DNA from 2 places in the Hymenobacter gelipurpurascens genome. Region 1 is predicted to be linked to the other one. Evidence: riboswitches for the same ligand, from Rfam matches in the RefSeq annotation. Region 1 holds a riboswitch; the other holds the start of a gene.
What was found. A riboswitch is a leader RNA that binds a small molecule or an ion and turns the genes downstream of it on or off. The one in region 1 is predicted to bind S-adenosylmethionine.
Positions count from the first base shown of each region.

Region 2: linked by a shared signal. The riboswitch ahead of CFT68_RS05690 (ATP-grasp domain-containing protein) and the one ahead of CFT68_RS15125 (O-acetylhomoserine aminocarboxypropyltransferase/cysteine synthase family protein) in region 1 are both predicted to bind S-adenosylmethionine.

Region 1 covers NZ_FYEW01000002.1:773,040-776,317, forward strand. Annotated here, with positions in the region: gene CFT68_RS15115 (lipocalin family protein) at 1-68, opposite strand, end outside; gene CFT68_RS15120 (LysM peptidoglycan-binding domain-containing protein) at 301-600, shown strand; SAM riboswitch class I at 961-1,074, shown strand; gene CFT68_RS15125 (O-acetylhomoserine aminocarboxypropyltransferase/cysteine synthase family protein) at 1,468-2,856, shown strand; gene metX (homoserine O-acetyltransferase MetX) at 3,177-3,278, shown strand, end outside.
Region 2 covers NZ_FYEW01000001.1:1,338,628-1,341,905, forward strand. Annotated here, with positions in the region: gene CFT68_RS05685 (efflux transporter outer membrane subunit) at 1-524, shown strand, start outside; SAM riboswitch class I at 706-799, shown strand; gene CFT68_RS05690 (ATP-grasp domain-containing protein) at 1,258-2,283, shown strand; gene CFT68_RS05695 (LLM class flavin-dependent oxidoreductase) at 2,283-3,278, shown strand, end outside.

The sequences.
Region 1 (3,278 bases):
GTGGTAAAAATGGCGAGCAACATCAGCAGGCTGGCCAGATAGCGGAGGGTAATGGACTGCGTTTTCATGGGTGTAGGGAGATGAATGAAAAGAATACTGCCAGACTGGTATAAGGCCCGACAGCGAGAGTTCGAATACTGCGCTTCTTACGGTAGCCTACGCCAAGATGTTCAACTAAGCTTAAGCTCCTCCATAACCTTACAACTTATTGAAAGGCCTTAGCGTAAGACGCACTACCGACATCCTGCATCTGCTTGATAACCGGCCTTTTCCTCTCCTCACCTTTAACTTGCACTAGCTATGGGACTGTTTGATTTTCTCTCCAACGAAGGCGATAAAAAACCTGTTGAGCCTGCTAATAAGCCCGCTGCTGGCGGTGGTACCGATTTCTTCGGCAACAATGCCAACGCAGCCAGCAATACCGCTGCCGCCGGCGATACCTACACCGTAGTAAGCGGCGATTCGCTCTCCAAAATTGCCAAGCACCACTATGGCGATGCCGCCAAATGGCACCAGATCTATGACGCCAACAAAGGCGTTATCGGCTCCAACCCCGACCTCATTGAAGTAGGCCAAGTCCTGACGCTACCCAAGCTCTAGGCCACTCGCCCTCCTTAGAAATATCCTAAAAGCTGCCTTCACAAAAGGCAGCTTTTTTTATGCTTTAACAGACGATTTTACTGAAAATAAAAAAGTTTTTCGCTTGGCTTTGCAGTCACTGAAGCCGTTAAGATCAGTGGCATGCAGCACTTGCCGAGAGCAACCATAACGCGAATATTAACTACTAAAACCTCATTTCTAACAACTTACCACACCCTGGCATTTACTCGCTCGTGGCCTAGGCCACTACCCGCCGCTGCGAAAAAATATTTTACCAATCTATTGCAGATATCAAATCCGGCTATACATTTGCAACACCAACACGGTACTCCTCTGCTCGCGGCAGAGTAGTTTTCATAGGATTTATACAGAAGCGGCGAGAGAACAGGCTCCCTGACCCGCTGGCAACCTTCGACCGCGCGAAAGGTGCCAATTCCTGCCCGACCAAGCTTTTGCTGGCGGGGCATATAACTCAGAGTGCCATGGAAAACACCCCCGCTTTCGCCCGTTTGACCTCATCCGCCCCGGCTGCCTTGCTGCACGCCGCCTCGCCGATGGGTTTCTGTGTTGCTCCCGCCGTTTCGGTGGCCGCTCCCGTTGCTGCGCGAATGCGCTGCTGTTGCAGCGCCTGTTGTTGCTGTAGCTAACCGCCCGTAGGCCGGTTTCTCCGCACAACTCCCCTCCCCCTCTTCCTGGTTCTGCCCTCAGAGTGTTTGTGCCATCTAGGCCACTCTCAACAGGCCCCATCGCATCCTAACCGCCACTTTTAGCCGGTTTTGGGCGGTCTGCGCTACGTCTCATCGTGACCTCAACTCCCCTTCCAGACTTCTATCCTTCTTCCGATAACTCCTTACTGACCAGATCGTCATGTCAACTCCAGCCCTTCACTTCGAGACTTTGCAACTCCACGCTGGCCAGCAGCCCGACCCCGTAACTGGTGCCCGCGCCGTTCCGCTGTACCAGACCACTTCTTACGTGTTTAAGAATGCGGAGCACGGCGCCAACCTGTTTGCTCTGAAGGAATTCGGCAACATCTACACCCGCCTGATGAACCCCACCACCGACGTGTTTGAGCAGCGCATTGCCGCGCTCGAAGGCGGTGTGGCGGCCTTGGCGGTTTCCTCGGGGCAGGCGGCGCAGTTCATTGCCTTGAACAACATCCTGCAGGCCGGTGACAACTTCGTCTCGACCTCGCACTTGTATGGCGGCACCTACAACCAGTTTAAGGTGGCCTTCAAGCGGTTGGGCATTGAAGTTCGCTTTGCGGATGGCGACCAGCCCGAGCAGTTCGAGAAGCTGATCGACGACAAAACGAAGGCTATCTACCTGGAAACCATCGGCAACCCCAGCTTCAGCATTCCGGATTTTGAGCGCATTGCGGCCATTGCCAACAAGCATGATCTGCCTCTGATCGTAGACAACACGTTTGGTGCTGGTGGCTACTTGTTCCGCCCTTTGGAGCACGGCGCCCACATTGTGGTAGAATCGGCCACGAAATGGATTGGCGGACACGGCACCAGCATCGGCGGCGTGATTGTGGATGGCGGCAAATACGACTTCGGCAACGGCAAGTTCCCGCAATTCACGGAGCCATCCGAAGGCTACCACGGGCTGGTGTTCAATGATGTCTTCGGCAAGAATGGACCGTTTGGCAACATCGCCTTCATCATCCGGGCCCGCGTGGAAGGTCTGCGCGACTTCGGGCCGTCGCAGAGCCCTTTCAACTCCTTCCTGCTGATTCAGGGCCTCGAAACGCTGAGCCTGCGCGTGGAGCGCACCGTGGAAAACGCCCTGCGCGTAGCTACCTGGCTGGAGCAGCATCCGCAGGTAGAGGCCGTGAATTACCCTGGCCTACCCAGCAGCCCCTACCACAAGCTGGCCCAGAAGTACCTGAAGCGCGGCTACGGCGGCGTGCTGACTTTCGCCATCAAAGGCAGTAAGGAAACCGCCTCGCAATTCATTGACAACCTGAAGCTCATTAGCCACTTGGCCAACGTAGGCGACGCCAAAACGCTCATCATTCAGCCCGCGGCCACCACGCACCAGCAGTTATCCGAGCAGGAGCAGCTTTCGGCCGGCGTAACGCCTACGCTGCTGCGCATTTCGGTGGGCATTGAGCATTTTGATGATATCCGCGCCGATTTGCAGCAGGCCTTTGACGCGGTGCGCAACGCCGCCCCGCTCACTGCCGAGGCTAATGGCAGCACGCTGCTGCCCGAGCCGGAACCAGAACACGCCGCTACGCTGGAGGTCTAAGACCAAGAGAGGGGTTGAACAAGTGGCTGCTGCTTCGTGGGGACAGCCAGAACTTGACCTTCAGCAGGCGTAATGCGGGCAGCCCGACGGATTTTTTGTGAGAGAGGAACCCGTTGAACTAAGCTGCCCGCCCATAGCCGGGGCTGAACCAGTGCGTCTGCTGGTTCAGCCCGCGGGCTTTGGAACAGGAATAATGTGAGGCTTCGGCTTCGCATGGATTGAGCAACGCGAATTGCGATACCTCAATCATACTTATTAGTACTGCATGACCAGCGAAGCGGAGGCTGGCCTAGACCAGCCTCCGCTTTTGCTTTTGCCCTATGTCTGACATCGACCAACAAATTTTTCGGTTACCTAGGCCACTCCGGCTGGAAAGCGGCGCTGTGCTGCCGCACGTGGAAGTGGCCTACCACACCTACGGA
Region 2 (3,278 bases), on a different contig from region 1:
GCGCCGATGTTGCTGCCGCCCGCGCCGCCTTTCTGCCTTCGCTCACGCTCACGCCGTACGTGGGCCTGAATGCCTACAAAGCTTCCCTCCTGTTCAATGCGCCTAGTTCCTTAGCTATTGGTGCGCTGGCCGGACTTGCGGGTCCGATCATCAACCGCAACGCGCTCAAGGCCAACTACAGCCGATCCGCCGCCGAGCAGCAGGTGGCCTACTTTGAGTATCAGAAAGCTATGCAAACGGGCTTCGAGGAAGTGGTAACCAACCTGCGCGGCATCGGCAACTACCAGCGCATGTACGAGTTGCAGCAGCAAGAAGTAGAAGCTCTCAACCAGGCCGTTTCCATCTCCGATGACCTGTTTAAAGCCAACTACGCCACCTATCTGGAGGTCATCACGGCCCAGCGCAGCGTGCTGGAAGCTGAGTTGAACCTGAGCAATACCCGCCGCCAGCAGTTCCTGCGCCTCATCGATCTATATCGCTCCCTGGGCGGCGGCTGGACGCCTACCACTACTGTGAAGAAATAGGCAGCCCGTTTTTCACCAAAAGGCCAAGCCGCCGCTCACTCAGGGCTGAGTGGCGGCGGCTTTCTCGTGTAGTGCCTAGACGTATAAACTTACCCCGAAATATTGCGGCTAGGCCACTATTGCAACTTTCAATTCTGACGCCTTACCTTTGAGGAGTCAATTCTTTCTGACCAAAGGATTGTTTTTATACAGAGGCGTGGAGAGACAGGCTCGACGAAACGCCGGCAACCCCCAGTGATGAGCTGGAACGGTGCCAAGTCCTGACCATATAAAAACAAGTTGCCGTGGCTACTACCAACAACTTTCTCGCCCCTTCTCCCGCTTTCGTTGCTATGCAACAGCCTTGTTGTGCCCTGCGCACCCAGGCCGTTTGCATGCCTTGCGTGTGCATGGGTTGTTGTTGTTAGGTAGCCTCTACGCTTCGTAGTCTACGGTTTTCGCCTTCCCCGATGCATTCATTGGGAATGCTGGCGGCCGCTGCGCTGATTTCTGCCGGCGCTTTACCTTCTCTGTGTTTTCTGCTGCGCCGATTCGGCGGCCGTGTACTCTCGCGGGTTGGCTGTCGTGTAGGCCACTAGCGCCAGAGAATCGGGTTTCAGCAGGCTTATAGGCCACTACGTGCTTCTCTCAGAATACATCTGCGCCTGTCCGGCGCTGAGCTTTTCGCTGGCCGAAAACCGCTTAGGTAGGCCGGTTTCTTTTCGCTGTTTCCATTATTTCCCCTCCTTACTTCATGTCGCACGCTCAAAAGCCCATTGGCATCTATTTCGAACACCCTGAGTGGTTTAAGCCCCTGTTTGCCGAGCTGGACCGCCGCGGACTGGCCTACGAGAAAATCGACGCCGCTCATCACCTCTTCGACCCCTCGGAAAAAGAGAGCCGCTACTCCTTGGTAGTGAACCGCATGAGTTCCTCAGCCTATTTGCGCGGTCACGGCCAGGGCATCTTCCACACGGCTGGCTATGCCACGCACCTGGAGCGTATTGGTACGCGCATTATCAATGGCTCGGCGGCTACGGCCATCGAAACTAACAAGGCCCGTCAGCTTTCCTTGTTCTCTTCATTGGGCCTGAAGTTCCCGAAGTCCTTTGTAGTAAACCACGCCTCACGTATTGCAGATGCCGCCCGGCAACTGCAGTTCCCCATCGTGGTGAAAGTGAACATTGGCGGCAGCGGCGCGGGCATTATCCGCTTTGACACGATTGAAGGCGTAGAGGCGGCCGTGGCCGCTGGCCAGATTGACCTAGGCATCGACCAAACGGCCTTGGTACAGGAATACGTAACGCCCCACGGCGGCAACATTCACCGCGTAGAAACGCTGAATGGCAAGTTTCTGTACGCCATGAAGGTGTACACCACCGGCGAAAGTTTCAACCTCTGCCCCGCCGAAATCTGCCAGATTCCGGAGGAACAATCGGCGGAGTTCTGCCTCACGGAGGCGCCTAAAAAAGGTATTCAGGTGGAAGCTTTCACGCCCCCAGCCGAGGTAATTGAAGCCGTGGAGCGCATTGTGGCCGCTGCTAAGATTGACGTGGGTGGCATCGAATACCTGATTGATGACCGCACCGGCGACGTGCTATTCTACGACATCAACGCCCTCTCCAACTTCGTGGCCGACGCCGTGAATGTGGTGGGCTTCGACCCCTACGCCCGCTTCGTGGACTACCTCGAAACGCAGCTGCCCGGCGCTAAGTCAGGCGCAGCACCTGTTGGTGCTGATTTCATTACTTCTTCCCCCGCTGACCTCATCGCACAATAATGAGATACGGATATTGGATGCCCGTTTTTGGCGGGTGGCTGCGCAACGTCGAGGACGAAAACATGCGCGCCGACTGGGACTATGTGAAAACGCTGGCCCAACGCAGCGAAGAGCTCGGCTACGACCTTTCGCTCATCGCGGAGCTGAATCTCAACGATATCAAGGGCGAAGAAGCCCCTTCCCTGGATGCCTGGAGCACGGCCGCCGCCCTGGCCGCCGTCACGAAGAAACTAGAGCTGATGGTGGCCGTGCGGCCCACCTTCCACTCGCCGGCCCTGCTGGCCAAGCAAGCCGCCAACATCGACCACATCAGTGGTGGCCGGTTGTCATTGAACGTGGTGTCGTCGTGGTGGCAGGATGAGGCCAAGAAGTACGGCGTGCACTTCGAGCAGCACGACGACCGTTACGCCCGCACCGCCGAGTGGCTGCACGTGGTCGATAACCTCTGGAAGCAGGACCACTTCACCTTCGAGGGCAAGTTCTACAAGGTAACCGACTCCATTCTGCAGCCCAAGCCGGTGTCGCGCCCCCGGCCGTTCCTCTACGCCGGTGGCGAATCGGAAGCCGCCAAAAACCTCATTGCCGCACAGTGCGACGGCTACGTCATGCACGGCGACGAGCCCGAGGCCATCGGCCGCCGCATTCAGGACCTGAGCCAGCGCCGTGAGAAGCTCGGCTTGCCACCCATGAAGTTTGGGGTGGCTGCCTACTCTGTGGTGCGCAACACGGAGCAGGAAGTGAAGAAGGAGCTGGAGCGCATCACCAACGTGAACGGTTCGGCGGCCGGCTACAAAAACTACCAGCAGTGGCTGGCTGGCACTCAGCTCGAAAACCAGGTATCGCTGCAGGATTACTCGGTCTCGAACCGTGGCCTGCGCTCCGGCCTCACCGGCACCCCCGACCAGGTAGCCGAGCGCATCGCCGCCTTCGAAGCTGTGGGCGTCGATCTGTTCCTGCTCCAGTGCAGCCCGCAGCTGGAGGAAATGGAGCGGTTC